2 regions of the Allobosea sp. 685 genome follow, and region 1 is predicted to be linked to the other one. Evidence: predicted binding sites of a transcription regulator. Region 1 holds the regulator's gene; the other holds the start of a gene.
What was found. Region 1 encodes HrcA, which represses chaperone genes, less so after heat shock. Its sites were predicted from a motif close to GTTAGCACTCNCNNNNNGNGAGTGCTAAC; they were not measured.
Positions count from the first base shown of each region.

Region 2: a site for HrcA is predicted at 3,821-3,849, ahead of groES (co-chaperone GroES). Genes of this name have one in related genera too.

Region 1 covers NZ_CP134779.1:5,363,318-5,370,889, forward strand. Annotated here, with positions in the region: gene lepA (translation elongation factor 4) at 1-662, opposite strand, end outside; gene RMR04_RS26270 (YiiX/YebB-like N1pC/P60 family cysteine hydrolase) at 722-1,507, opposite strand; gene RMR04_RS26275 (helix-turn-helix domain-containing protein) at 1,734-2,309, shown strand; gene RMR04_RS26280 (GNAT family N-acetyltransferase) at 2,333-2,863, shown strand; gene RMR04_RS26285 (DUF3297 family protein) at 2,885-3,139, opposite strand; gene RMR04_RS26290 (ankyrin repeat domain-containing protein) at 3,234-3,863, opposite strand; gene hrcA (heat-inducible transcriptional repressor HrcA) at 3,907-4,992, opposite strand; gene RMR04_RS26300 (IS5 family transposase) at 5,208-6,131, shown strand; gene rph (ribonuclease PH) at 6,521-7,237, shown strand; gene rdgB (RdgB/HAM1 family non-canonical purine NTP pyrophosphatase) at 7,443-7,572, shown strand, end outside.
Region 2 covers NZ_CP134779.1:4,463,504-4,471,075, forward strand. Annotated here, with positions in the region: gene RMR04_RS21985 (cold-shock protein) at 258-467, opposite strand; gene RMR04_RS21990 (sensor histidine kinase) at 1,100-2,107, shown strand; gene RMR04_RS21995 (response regulator) at 2,117-2,488, opposite strand; gene RMR04_RS22000 (PaaI family thioesterase) at 2,641-3,117, opposite strand; gene RMR04_RS22005 (MarR family winged helix-turn-helix transcriptional regulator) at 3,243-3,698, opposite strand; gene groES (co-chaperone GroES) at 3,917-4,204, shown strand; gene groL (chaperonin GroEL) at 4,251-5,888, shown strand; gene RMR04_RS22020 (ABC transporter ATP-binding protein/permease) at 6,145-7,572, shown strand, end outside.

The sequences.
Region 1 (7,572 bases):
ACGCCGTCGATGACGCGCACCAGCACGACGACGCCGAGATAGGCGTCGTACCATGAATCGACCAGCAGGCATTTCAGCGGCGCTTCGAGATCGCCCTTGGGCGCCGGCAGTCTGGTGACGATCGCCTCGAGCACGCCCTCGATGTTGATGCCGGTCTTGGCCGAGATCGGCACAGCCTCGGAGGCGTCGAGCCCGATCACGTCCTCGATCTGCTGCTTGATGCGCTCGGGCTCGGCGGCAGGCAGATCGATCTTGTTCAGGACCGTGACGATCTCATGGCCCGCATCGAGCGCCTGGTAGACGTTGGCAAGCGTCTGCGCCTCGACGCCCTGCGAGGCGTCGACGACCAGGAGCGAACCTTCGCAGGCCGCCAGCGAGCGTGAGACCTCATAGGCGAAGTCGACATGGCCGGGCGTGTCCATCAGGTTCAGGATGTAATCCTTGCCATCCTGGGCGCGGTAGTCGAGCCGCACCGTCTGGGCCTTGATGGTGATGCCGCGCTCTTTCTCGATATCCATCGAGTCGAGCATCTGCTCGCTCATATCGCGCGCCGCCACCGTGCCGGTGGTCTGGATCAGCCGGTCGGCCAGCGTCGATTTGCCGTGGTCGATATGCGCCACGATCGAGAAATTGCGGATGTTGTCGAAACTGCGGGTGCTCATGGGCGCGCAATAGCAGCGATGCCGCATTGCGCCAAGGGTTTGCCGCCAAGGGTTTGCGGCTATTCCGCTGCGGCAAGTTGCTGCTGGGCCGGGCAGGGCTCCAGCGCCCAGGTCAGGGCGCGATAGTCGAAGCCGCTCTCCAGCGTCGGCTTCACGACTGCGAAATAGGGCGAGATGTCGAAATCGCGCGGCATGTAGAGCGAATGGTGCCGGATATGCAGGATCTCCTCGAAATCCTCCTCGTCCATCGCCTGCGCATATTCGACGGTCGGCAGCACGGGATAACGCGCCGCCTCAAAAGCCTGCGCGATCAGAGTGGAACAGATCGCCCGCGTCGGATCGCCCGAGCCCAGCGCGATCATGCGCCGGCGCCATGATGGCGGGGCCCAGGGGATCGGGATCAGCCAGCGCATCAGATCGAGGATGTTCTTGAGGTCATACTGGGTGCCGAGCCGCTCCAGCACATAATCGACGACAATGGCGCGGCCCTCGCGGTCAAGCGCCTGGGGACGGCAGATGCGGGTGCCGAACGCGCCGTATTTCGACAGCGGTGAGAGCACGCAGCCGACATCCATCTCGACCTCGGCCAGCACCAGCGGCTCGCCCTGCTCGCTGAACTGCCCGGTCTCCCCGACGTAAAGAGCCGCATGCGACCAGGTCGATTGCGTCAGATACTTGATCGCGGCCGAGACCTTCATGCTGCCTTCGACCAGCAGGACATCGCCCGGCCGCAACGCCGATTGCAACCGGGCCAGCGCCTTGGCGTCGACCAGGCGGGCCTCCGGCTTGCCGCGGGTGATGAATCCGACGACGGAACGCCCGAGAAATTCTAGACCGCGATTCATGGCCGCTTCCCCCGTGTCGCTTGTTTCGCGACCCGCGCCCTTCAAGAGCGTCGTTTGAGGCTCATCAAAGCGCGGATTCCTGAATCTTTCCGGAAACGCGACCTGTCGCGGCGCCCAGACTTGGAAATGTGGTGAAAGCCGAGTTCACGCCGCGTCAGAAGCAAGCGACGACGAAGGCCCGTATTTGGGCTTGACGTTCTTATATAGTAGAATAATTCTCTGTATCATGGAAATGATGGATGACCTCGAACTCGATCAGCGGCTCGGCGCGCGCATCAAGGCGCTGCGCCAGAGCCGCAGCCTGACGCTCGACATGCTGGCCGAACGCTCGGGCGTCAGCCGCGCGATGATCTCGCGGGTGGAGCGGGGCGAATCGAGCCCGACGGCCGCGCTGCTGGACCGGGTCTGCGCCGGCCTGGGAATTGTTCTCTCGGTCCTGTTTCGCGACGAGGGCCATGCCGGCCCGCTCGCGCGGCGCGCCGATCAGCCGGTCTGGACCGATCCGGCCAGCGGCTATGTCCGGCGCAACGTCTCTCCCGCAGGAACCGGCTCGGGGATCGAGATCGTCGATGTCGAGATGCCGGCGGGCGGGCGCGTCCTGCTCGACGCACCGCGCAGCGCCCATCGGCTCGACCAGCAGGTCTGGGTTCTGGCCGGCGAGATGGTGGTCACGCTTGGTGGTATCGAGCACCGGCTGGCGGCGGGAGATTGCCTGCAGATGCTGCTCGACGGGCCGATCGCCTACCACAATCCCGGCAGCGTGCCCGCCCGCTATGCCGTCGTGCTGACCACCTCCGGCTGAACGCCGCCCAAAGGATGAAGCTGATGCCGGTTGATGCCATCGTGATCGAAACGCTCACCCCGGAGGCCGCCGGCAACGCCATCCCGGCGCTGGCCGAGATCCTGCGCGACAGCGTCGCGAACGGGGCCTCTGTCGGCTTCATGGCGTGGAATACGCCGGAGGATTACCGCAGCTTCTGGACCGGGGTCATCGACGAGGTCGGCGCTGGCCGCACGGTGCTGCTGATCGCAAGGTTGGCCGGGGAGATCGTCGGCACGGCGCAGCTTCAGCTGATCGGCAAGCCCAACCAGCCGCACCGCGCCGAGATCGCCAAGGTGCTGGTGCATTCCTGCGCACGGCGTCAGGGCCTCGGCGAGACGCTGATGCGCGCGGCCGAAGATGCAGCGCGCAATGCCGGGCGCACGCTTCTGGTGCTCGACACCGACGAGGCCGGCGCGGCCCGGCGGCTCTATGGCCGGCTTGGCTGGAGCGAACTCGGCACGATTCCCCGCTTCGCCCTGATGCCGGACGGCCGCCATTGCGGCTCGACGTTTTTCTACAAGACGATAGGCTGAGCCTCTCAGGCTTAGTGGTTGTTAGGGATTCTGGGGCTCAGCCTGGCGGAAATAGGGCTCGACCTCGCCCTTGAGCTTCACCGTCATCGGATTGCCGAAGCGGTCCTTGGCATTGCCGGCGGTAAGGCGCACCCAACCCTCGCTGACGCAATACTCCTCGACATTGGTCTTATCGACGCCCTTGAAGCGCACGCCGATGTCGCGGGCAAGCAGCTCCTCATTGTAGTGGGGGCTGTTGGGGTTCGAGGAGAGACGGTCGGGGAGTGTGTCGGTCATCTGATAAAGCCTTGACGTGCAGATTTCGGGCGGCAGGAAGGCCGCGTTGGCGGCAGAGGTAGCGCGAACCGGCGGCGATGCCAAATCAAGCGGGTCAGCCACCGCCGGCCTGCTCGATAAGCGCCGCCACTGCGCGCTGGCCCCTCTGGCGAGCATGGGCGAGCGGCGACACGCCATCCTCGTCTGCGAGGCCAGGATTGGCGCCGGCATCGAGCACGAGCTTTGCCACCTGCTGATGGCGCGTGCCGCCATCGCCGAGGATCACGATTTCCAGCAGGCAGGTCCAGCCGAGATCATTGACGTGATCGAGGTCGATGCCGCTCGTCAGCAGCAGCTTCACGGCCTCGACATGGCCGCGCTCGCAGGCGGGAATCAGGGCGTTGCCACCATAGCGGTTGCGGATCGTCAGATCGGGCTTGCGCGGCAGCATCGCCGTAATGATCTCGGCACGTCCCAACGCCCCGGCCAGGAGCCAGGGCGTGTCGCGATTGGCGGCCTGCGTATTCGGGCTCGCACCCGCATCAAGCAGGGCGCGGGCGGCCCCGACATGATTGCCCGCCACCGCGAGCAGCAGGGCGCTGCGCCCCTGCGCATCCCGCGCATCGAGCGGAGCGCCTGCCGTCACCAGACGGGACACCTCGTCGGCACGCCCCGCAGCCGCAGCCTCGATCAGCGCAGGTCCTGTGGCAGGGGCAGATCTTGCGGGAGGGGCGGGACTGATCATCAGCGACACACCCAAAAGGGCCCCCAGCCAGGCGGCCGCCCCCTCACCGGCCGCCGTCGAGCAGCCGCCCGACCACCTTGGCGGTGTAATCCACCATCGGCACGATGCGGGCATAGTTCAGCCGTGTCGGGCCGATGATTCCGACGACGCCGACAATGCGCTGCTCGGCGTCGCGGAAGGGCGCTGCCACCATCGAGGAGCCCGACATCGAGAACAGCTTGTTCTCGGAGCCGATGAAGATGCGCACGCCGTCACCGGCCTCGGCCCGGGAGAGCAGATCGATGACATCGGTCTGCGTCTCGAGATCGCCGAAGAGCAGGCGGATGCGCTCAAGATCCTCCTGCGCCTTCAGATCCTCCAGCAGATTGGCCTGGCCGCGCACGATCAGATGGCGATCGCTCGAGGGACCCGACGAGGTCGCGATGCCGCTCTCGACGAGCTTGGCGGTCAGCGCATCGAGCTCGCTTTCCATCTCCGCGCGGTGCTCGGCGATCTCGCGGCGCAGATCGCCTAGCGTCTTGCCCATGATGCGGGCGTTGAGGAAATTCCCAGCCTCCGTCAGCGCCGAGGCCGGCAGGCCCGGCGGCAAGGCGAGCAGCCGGTTCTCGACCGTGCCGTCATCGGCCACCAGCACGACGAGCGCACGAGCGGGATCGAGCCGGACGAATTCGATGTGCTTGAGGCGGGCATTGGCCTTGGTGGTGACGACGACGCCGGCGCCGCGCGAGAGTCCCGAGAGCAGGGCCGAGGCCTCGGTCAGCGTCGCATCCAGCGTGCGGTTGGTGGCGGCGGCCTTCATCTGCGCTTCGATGCGGGTGCGCTCGTCGGAGGTGAGATTGCCGACCTCCATCATCGCATCGACGAAGAAGCGCAGGCCTCTTTCCGTAGGCAGGCGCCCCGCGGAGGTATGCGGCGCATAGATCAACCCGGCCAGTTCGAGATCGGTCATGACGTTGCGCACGGTCGCGGGCGACAGCGTCATCGGCAGCAGGCGGGCGATGTTGCGCGAGCCGACCGGCTCCCCGGTGGTGAGGTAGCCGTCGATGATCTGACGGAAAATCTCGCGCGAGCGCTGATCGGTCTCGATCAGGCCGCCGGGGGATTCAGGGCGCGGCGTATGGGCGCTCATTTCAGTGGAAAAATGGCTGTGACATGAGCTTATTGTCGGCTCGGACCTGCGAGGGATCAAGCGGAAACGGTAAACGAAGAGCGCGGGGAACCCTTCTCCCGAATGGATTTCTCTGCGAAAGGGCCCTGGCGTTGAGGTTTGATTGCTGATTCACTTCGCTCGGGTGCGGCGGGGTGATCGGCATGTCGGATCAGATGTCTTTGGCTGAGGCGTTTTTGGACCCACGCCTGGGTGCGAACGCGAAGCTTGCGAAGATCGATGGGCTGATCGCGTGGGATCGGCTGGCGCCCTTGGCCGGCAAGCTGCGCCAGGCTGAGACGGGCAGGCCGCCTTACGCGCCGCTTGCGATGCTCAAGGCGCTCTATCTGCAGGCGCTTTACGATTTGTCGGATCCCGGCCTGGAGGAGGCGCTGCTGGACCGGCTGTCGTTTCGACGTTTCTGCGGGTTTGCGCTCGATGGCGGCACGCCCGACGAGACGACCTTGTGCCGCTTTCGGCTGGCGGCAGCGCAGGCGGGCGTGCTCGAGGCCTGCTTTGCCGAGATCGGCGCGCAGCTCTCGGCCAAGGGTCTGATCCTGAAGAAGGGCACATTGCTCGACGCCACAATCGTTCAGGCGACGCATGCTGCCCCGTCACGCGAAGCCGGGCTGGGCAAGGGCCACCCCCGTGAACCCGGCGCCGACTGGGGCAAGAAGAACGGCAAGGCCCATTTCGGCTACAAGCTGCATGTCGGCGTCGACGAGGGCTCGGGCCTGATCCGCACGGCGCTCGTGACCTCGGCGCGGATACAGGACGTCGAGATGGCCCCAGGGCTCGTCAGCGGCGACGAGGCCGCCGTCTATGCCGATCGCGGCTATGAGAGCAAGGCCCAGCGCGCCGCCCTGAAGGCCTTGGGCATCAAGGACCGGATCATGCATCGCCGGCACAAGCACATCGCTGTCCTGCCGCGCTGGCTGCAGCGCCGCAACGCCCTGATCGCGCGCCGCCGCGCTCCCGTCGAAGCTGTCTTCAGCGCCATGAAGCGCCTCTATGGCAAAGCCCGGACGCGATGCCACTCGTTCGTCGCCAACACCGCAGACCTGATTGCCTTCGCAACCGTCTACAATCTCCGGCGCGCCACCATCATCGCAGGCGGCTGAACCAGGTCGACTGCGAGCTCTCCAAGCCAACCGCTGAAGACCGCCCGTCACAGGCGAACAATCCGCCGTCAAAATATCAGTCCTCAGCCGCGTTTCGCAGAGGAATCCGAATGGGAGAAGGGCAGGGATGAGGGCCCGCCGCTGATTGCCAGGGCGCAGCGGGGCCGTTGCGTCGTCTGGTTGACCCGCACACCCTCATCCGACCCTCCGAGCCACCTTCTCCGGCCCATCTCGGGCTTGCCCGAGATGGGCAACCAAAGTGTCAAAGTCGGCAACAGCCGATTTTGATGCGGGAGAAGGAAGGGACGTCGCGAAACCCGGCTCCCAACCTTGCCGCCCCCGGCTCAACCGCTTACAAGCCGCCAACTTCGAACAATCAGGATGCTCCCATGCGACCCTCCAAACGCGCGGCCGATGAAATGCGCAAGGTCACGCTCGAACGCGGTGTGGTGCGCTATGCCGAGGGCTCCTGCATGGTGAGCTTCGGCGAGACCCGGGTGCTCTGCGCCGCGACGGTGGAAGAAAAGGGCCCGCCCTGGCTGCGCGGCACCGGCAAGGGCTGGGTCACCGCCGAATATGCGATGCTGCCGCGCGCGACGCATGAGCGCAATCGCCGTGAGGTCACCTCCGGCAAGCCCTCCGGCCGCACACAGGAAATCCAGCGGCTGGTCGGGCGCTCGCTTCGCGCCGTGGTCGACCTGACCGCGATCGGCGAGCGCCAGATCGTGGTCGATTGCGACGTGCTCCAGGCTGATGGCGGCACCCGCACGGCCTCGATCACCGGGGCATGGGTCGCGCTGCATGACGCGCTGAAATGGATGGAGGGTCGCTCCATGCTGAAGGGCTCCAACCCGCTCAAGGACCATGTCGCGGCGATTTCCTGCGGCATCGTCGCCGGCAATCCGGTGCTCGACCTCGACTATATCGAGGATTCCGGCGCGCAGACCGATGCGAATTTCGTCATCACCGGCGGCGGTGGCCTTGTCGAAGTGCAGGGAACGGCCGAAGGCGCGCCGTTCTCGGAGGAGGAGCTCCTGGCCCTGCTCAAGCTCGCCAAGGGCGGCGTGAGCAAGCTTGTCGCGCTGCAGAAGGCGGCGGTGGCCTGACGGGACCCTCGACGCTTATGCTCGGAACCACAACGTCATCCCGGACGCAGCCCTCGGGTCCGATCTTCGATCGGCCCAAGGATAAACTTCGCGGTGATCCGGGATCCACCGTAGAGCCGAATCCGCTGCAAGGGTTGGGCCTCCGATGGATCCCGGGTCGAGCCCGGGATGACGAGGCGTTTTCGAGCCAGCAAAGGCAAGAACAGTGACAGCTCACCGCCTCCTCACCGGCAAGGTCGTGATCGCGACCCATAACCAGGGTAAATTGCGCGAGATGCGCGATTTGCTCGGGCCCTATGGCATCGAACTGGTCTCGGCCGGCGAACTCGGCCTGC
Region 2 (7,572 bases), 900 kb from region 1:
TGGGCCGATCGAAGATCGGACCCGAGGGCTACGCCCAGGATGACGGCGTGGCTCGAGTATAATCAGGCCTTCGGTTTCGCTGGAAAGATCAGGCAGGTCTCGGTGCCATGCGCGAGCAGCTTGCCGTGCCCATCTCCTGCGCGGCGGTCGCTTTCGCCGGCGCACAAAAAAGGCCAAGCAAAAGCTTGGCCTTTTCTTGAATCACGACTGTCGACGATGCCAGTACATCCGTGGTCATCGTCAAAGAGGCAGTCAGATCACGCTGCCTGGAGCTGCTCGGCAGCCATCTTGCCAGACCTGTTGTCGCGGGCGACCTCGAAGCCGAGCTTCTGGCCCTCCTGCAAGTCGCGCATTCCAGCGCGCTCGACGGCGGAGATATGGACAAACACATCCTGACTGCCGTCGTCAGGCTGAATGAAGCCGAAACCCTTGGTGGAATTGAACCATTTCACTGTGCCGGTGGTCATGAGAAACCCTCCTTTTGGCAAGACCTGTCGTTCGCCGAACGAGTGCTCGGCGAGTTCAGAACGATTTCGAAAGGGGGATTTCATCAGAGCCGCGCCAAAGCGCGAAAATAACAAGGACCGTCCAAGCAAATATCGACAAAATTCAAATTAACCGCCGTCGCAAATAATGTCAATGACCGATTGTCACACCCCGCAATAATACGTTCGAATGAGCTGTAATCACTGGAAACGATACATTTATTCTGGTCTTCGACGCTTTTTCGACCGTCAATGTGCTTGAGTGAGCACGAAATGAACCGGCTCACGTCATTCCAGCAGGAGGCCCAGCAGAGGGCATGCTGGCAGCCGGATCGAGGCATTGGCCGAGCGACCGGCGAGCATAGGTCTGGGCGGACTTATCCTGCTCTCACTTTTAGATCAGAGGCGGATTCAGATTTCAGCTGGGATCACCAAGCGATTCCAGCTGAAATCATCCGGCTCTCGCAGGATGCGAAAAAAGTGGGAACCGGCTTTTCGCATTGATCCTACTCAAATTTTTTGATGAGAGACGGATTCAGATGTCAGATGGGATCACTTTGTGATCCCATCTGACATCATCCGGCTCCAAAGATCAGCGTAGCCGTCATCTTTCAATGAGTTCGCCCGTGCCAAAAGACACCTCTCTCGAATGGGACGCCGGCAGCCTGCGCCGGGCGGTTCGCGCCGCCGGTGTTGCTCTGTGGTCGTGGAACGTCGACGATGACGGGTTCGCGATGGACGAGCAGGCCTTTACGATGTGGGGCGTGCCGCAGAGCGACGAGGTCAAATTCGAGGATCTGTCGGCTCACATCCATCCTGCCGACAGGGATAGGGTCCGGGCGGCCTTTACCGCGACCCGAGGCATTGTCGGGCCTTATGAGATCGATTTTCGCATATTGGTCGGCGACGAAATCCGCTGGATATCGGCCCGCGGTCTCGGCGATGATTCCGGGCTTCACAACGGAGTGATGTACGGCGTCTTCCTTGATGTTACGGGCCGCAAGCAAGCTGAAGAGGGTCATGAACTGCTCGCAGGCGAGATGAGCCACCGGGTCAAGAACCTCTTGGCGATCGCCATGGGACTGACTCATATCACGTCGAGATCGACGACGACGGCGGCGGAGATGGCGTCCGACCTGACAGGACGTCTGGCGGCGCTCGGCCGGGCTCATGACCTGGTTCGCCCCCTGCCTGGGCATCAGGGAGCGGCAGCGCTTCTGGGCGACCTGCTCTCGATCCTGCTTTCGCCTTACGAGGACATGGGGGCCTTCAGCGGGCGCATTCGTGTCGCCGTTCCTCGCATGGGGGTCAGCGAGGGAGCCGCCACGACCTTGTCCCTGATCATCCATGAGCTGGCGACAAACTCGCTTAAATACGGCGCGCTTTCAGCCGATACGGGTACGCTCGACGTTTCAGGCACTTCCGACGACGACGAAACCACGATCATCTGGACGGAACGGGGCGGGCCTTCCGTCGAGCCTCCCAATGGAGCCGGCGGGTACGGCAGCAAGCTCGTCATTCGAAGCATATCGAGCCAGCTCGGCGGTTCCATAAGCTATGACTGGTCGACTGAGGGGGTCATCGTGACGCTCAAGATGGGAACGACCAAACTCGCAAAATAAGCCGTGTTTCTACTTGATGCCCGCCAGAACCTCCAATATCTGCGCCGCCCGATAGGGTTTTTGCAGGAACACGGTGTCTTGAGGCATATCGGCAGGCGCAGGCTGCGGGCGTCCTGATGCGACGATCAGGACGATAGGTGGCCAGCGTTGCCGAATTGCGTGGACCAGCTTCAGGCCGTCCATGGATCCGGGCATCTCGATATCGGTGAAGACAACCCGGATGTCCGAGCGGGTTTCCAATAGGATGACGGCCTCATCGGCGCCAATCGCCTCGATGACCTCGTAGCCCCCGTCTTCGATCATCGCGACAGCATCCATGCGGATCAGGGTGTCATCTTCGACGACAAGGACGACGGGGGTGGAGACGACGGGGGTGGACATGGCAGCTCCAGGTTGCCTTCCCCCAACCGCCCTGGAGCCGGATAGTTGCGTCGGTTCGCGATGAAACTGATCGCCGATGCTCACCCCGCCGCTTCGACGCAGAAGGCATGCCTTTTCCGGCCCAGCCACGATGCGGCAGCTAGGCGAGCTTGCTAGAGCGTTTTCGCCGGAAAGATCAGGCAGGTCTCGGTGCCGTGCGCGAGCAGCTTGCCGCGCTCGTCGACGAGGCGGCCTTCGGTCGTCGCGACTGTGCCGCCGCGATGGATCAGCTTGCCCTCGCAGCGCACCGTGCCGCTATCGGGCATGACCGGTCGGACATAGTTGAGCTTCATCTCCAGCGTCGTATAGCCCTCGCCCGCCTTCAGCGTGGTGTGCGCGGCGCAGGCCATGGCGGAATCGAGGATCGTCGCCGTCCAGCCGCCATGGATCGTGCCGAGCGGATTGAAGAAGCGCATTGAGGGCTTGCCGACGAAGACGACGCGCCCCTCCTCGACCTCGACGAGATCGAGATCCATCGCATCCGCGAAGGGCGGGCCGGGATGGCGACCCTCGACCATGCCGCGCAGGAAGCTGAGGCCATCCTCGGCCAGCAGGACCTCACGGGAAACGACACCGACCTCGCGCGCCATCACTGTCTCTCACTTAGAGGTTGAGAGCATTGCTTCTGCAAAAAACCGGTACCCATTTTTCGCGCAAGGCTCTTATCGTGCAGGTACACGTTAAGTGCCGAGAAGGCTGCCGGTCAAGCCTCGCCTCAGTCCGCCAGGCGTGCCACGCGGCGCAACGCCTTCAGCCCCTCGCGGGTTTCGCTCCAGCGCTCCTTGCCGAGACCGCCCTCGATCCGCTCCTGAGCCTGATGCCAATAGGGAATGGCGGCCTCGATCGCCGCCCTGCCCTTTTCGGTGACGGCATAGACCGAGGCGCGGCCCTTGCACGCGACGGGAACGATCAGCGCCTCGGCCGCCAGCAATTGCAGATTGCGGGTCAGCGAGGTGCGCTCCAGGGCGAAGCGCTCGGCCAATTCGGTGACGGAGCGCCAGGCCCCGGTGCTGAGCGCCGAGAGCAGCACGAACTGCGTGATCTTCAACCCGCTCGGGCGCATCGCCTCGTCATAGGCTCGCGTCACCGCCCGCGCCGTCATGCGCACATGCAGCGCCACGCAGGAGCGGGCGATATCGTCGAGCCGGGGATCGGGCACAGCTGTCGTCATTTCGCCATGCTAGCGTGTTCATTCGGCTTTGGCAGCAAGCCCCCGGCGCCATCTCCGGATTCACTTTATCGCCGGATGATTTCTTGACTCTCCGGGGGGACGCGCCTATCTCCCCGCCATCGGTTAGCACTCGACGATTGAGACTGCTAACAGATGCCCATCGCGGGTTCGCCATCGAGCGCCCGCATCGAAATTAGATCCAAGAGGAAGACAGAACCATGAAGTTCCGTCCGCTGCATGACCGCGTTGTGGTCCGTCGCCTTGATGGCGAAGAGAAGACCAAGGGTGGCATCATCATCCCCGATACCGCCAAGGAAAAGCCCCAAGAGGGCGAAGTCATCGCCGTCGGCCCCGGTGGCCGCGACGAAGCCGGCAAGCTGACCCCGCTGGACGTCAAGAAGGGCGATCGCGTCCTGTTCGGCAAGTGGTCGGGCACCGAGGTCAAGATCGATGGCCAGGATCTCCTGATCATGAAGGAATCCGACGTCATGGGCGTGATCGGCTGATCGCCTCGAGACCGCCTTTCCCGACATTTCAAAAGGAGTAGCTCTCATGGCTGCTAAAGACGTCAAGTTCTCTACCGATGCCCGCGACCGGATGCTGCGCGGCGTCGAAATCCTCAACAACGCCGTCAAGGTCACGCTCGGTCCCAAGGGCCGTAACGTCGTGATCGACAAGTCGTTCGGCGCCCCGCGCATCACCAAGGACGGTGTCACCGTCGCCAAGGAGATCGAGCTCGCCGACAAGTTCGAGAACATGGGCGCCCAGATGGTGCGCGAAGTGGCCTCGAAGCAGAACGACGCCGCCGGCGACGGCACCACGACCGCCACCGTTCTGGCCGCCGCCATCATGCGCGAAGGCCTGAAGTCGGTTGCCGCCGGCATGAACCCGATGGATCTGAAGCGCGGCATCGACCTGGCCGTCGAGGCCATCGTCGCCGACCTCAAGAAGAACTCCAAGAAGGTCACGACCAACGCGGAAGTCGCGCAGGTCGGCACCATCTCGGCGAACGGCGACGAGTCGGTCGGCAAGATGATCGCCACCGCCATGCAGAAGGTCGGCAACGAGGGTGTCATCACCGTCGAGGAAGCCAAGACCGCCGAGACCGAGCTCGACGTCGTCGAGGGCATGCAGTTCGACCGTGGCTATCTCTCGCCCTACTTCATCACCAATGCCGAGAAGATGGTCGCTGAGCTCGAGGATCCCTACATCCTCATCTTCGAGAAGAAGCTGTCCTCGCTCCAGGCGATGCTGCCGATCCTCGAGGCCGTCGTTCAGACCGGCAAGCCGCTGCTGATCATCGCCGAGGACGTCGAGGGCGAGGCTCTGGCCACGCTCGTCGTCAACAAGCTCCGTGGCGGCCTGAAGGTCGCGGCCGTCAAGGCTCCGGGCTTCGGCGATCGCCGCAAGGCGATGCTTGAGGACCTCTCGATCCTGACCGCCGGTCAGATGATCTCGGAAGACCTCGGCATCAAGCTCGAGACCGTGACGCTCGCCATGCTCGGACGCGCCAAGAAGGTGCGCATCGAGAAGGAGAACACCACGATCATCGACGGCGCCGGCAAGAAGAAGGACATCGAGGGCCGCGTCGCGCAGATCAAGGCGCAGATCGAGGAGACCACCTCGGACTACGACCGTGAGAAGCTCCAGGAGCGTCTGGCCAAGCTCGCTGGCGGCGTCGCGGTGATCCGCGTCGGCGGCGCGACCGAAGTCGAAGTCAAGGAGAAGAAGGACCGCGTCGACGACGCCCTGAACGCGACCCGCGCGGCCGTGGAAGAAGGCGTTCTTCCGGGTGGTGGCGTCGCTCTCCTGCGCGCTCTGTCGACCGTCAAGGCGATCAAGACCCAGAACGACGACCAGAAGACCGGCGTCGAGATCGTCCGCAAGGCGATCATGGCCCCGGCCAAGCAGATCGTCGACAACGCTGGCGATGACGGCGCGGTCGTGGTCGGCAAGCTGCTCGAGTCCAAGGAATACGCCTTCGGCTACAACGCCCAGACCGGCGTCTACGGCGATCTGGTCAAGGCCGGCATCATCGACCCGACCAAGGTCGTGCGCACGGCGATCCAGGACGCGGCTTCGATCGCAGGCCTGCTGATCACCACCGAGGCGATGATCGCCGAGCTGCCGAAGAAGGACTCCCCGATGCCCCCGATGGGCGGCGGCGGCATGGGCGGCATGGATTTCTGAGGAAATCCAAACGCCCATCTTCCAAGGGTTCTGGAACCGGGCATGCCCGGTTCCAGTGGCGGCATGGATTTCTGATCCAAGCCTCCATCCAACTGTTAATGGGAAAGGCCCGGCGCAAGCCGGGCCTTTTTCATGTCCGGTCGATGACAATTTGCTCATCTCGACGCGCCGCCATTGAACGGCCGCATCCTCTGCGACATGGTCAGAATCGCGATGGCATCTCGTCATCCCCGCCATTTCCGCAGGATCCTTGCCCATGCGCCCTTTGAGCATCGCCGTCGCCGTGCTTGCCGTGATCGCCCTCGTCGTGGGCCAGCAGAGCGGCAGCGCCGGAGCCATCGGGATGGGCGTCATCGGCCTGCTGCTTGCCGCGGCGACATGGCGGGCCGTCGCGATCGCGACCTTCCTCAGGATCTTCTCGATCATCTTCGGCGTCGAGTATGTGCTCACCGGCGCCGCCTTCCTGGTCGCCCAATCCGGCGCCTGGCCCGAGGCCTGGCAGGCGCTCGTGCCGCCCGCCAGCCTGACGATCACGATCGCGGTCTTCGGCCTGGTGGTCTATGCGATCTCCTTCGTCCCCGGCATCGCGCGCATCGCCAGGCTGGCCTCGCCCTATTTCGAGGCTCCGGAGCGAACCACGGGACATCTATGGCCCTTGAAGCCCTTTCAGATCGGCAGCGGGCGCCTCGGCACGTTCCTGCTGGTTTTCCTGGTCGTCCTCAATCAGTTGCAGGTCGCGATCTCGCTCAGGCTGTCCTTCTTCAACCGCGATTTCTACAACGCGATCCAGGAGAAGGACGCGGCGAGCTTCTGGTACCAGCTCATCTTCGTCTTCAGTGTCTGGGCGGCGATATCGGTCGTCTCCAACCTGATCGAAATGGTCGCCAACTATACGCTGCTGATCCGCTGGCGGCGCTGGATGGCGGAAAAATTCAGCAGCGCCTGGCTCGGCAATTCCAATCACTACAGGGTCTCGCTCGCCGGGAGCGCCGACAACCCCGACCAGCGCATCGCCGAAGACACGCGCGCCTTCGTCAACAACACCTATAATTTCGCGCTGCCCCTGCTCACGCAGGTCTCCACGCTCGTCTCCTTCTCGATCATCCTGTGGTCGATCCCGGTCGCGAGCGTCCTGCCCGGCACGGACATCACCATCCCCGGCTTCATCTTCTGGATGGCGCTGATCTATTCCATCGCCGCGACCTGGATCGCCCATCGGATCGGAAAGCCGCTGATCGGGCTCGAATTCGAACAGGAGAAGCGCGAGGCGACCTTCCGCTTCTCGCTGGCGCGGCTGCGCGAATATTCCGAGCAGATCGCGCTCATGCGCGGTGAGGATGCCGAGCAGAAGCATCTGAGCGAACGCTTCGGCGATATCGTCACCAATTTCTACAGGCTCGTCTGGGCGCGCGTTCGGCTGACCACCTTCACGCTCTCCTTCGGCCAGGCCAACGTCGTCGTGCCCTATATCCTGCTCGCACCGCATTATTTCTCGGGCAAGATCACGCTCGGCATCATGACGCAGGTCGCCTCAGCCTTCGACCGGGTCCAGACCGCGATGTCCTTCTTCATCGACCGGTATCAGTCGATCGCCTCCTATGTCGCCTCGATCAACCGCCTCACCACCTTCGAGGCCGCGATCGCGCAGGCGGCCAGCGCCAGCGATAAGGGCATCCATAACGTA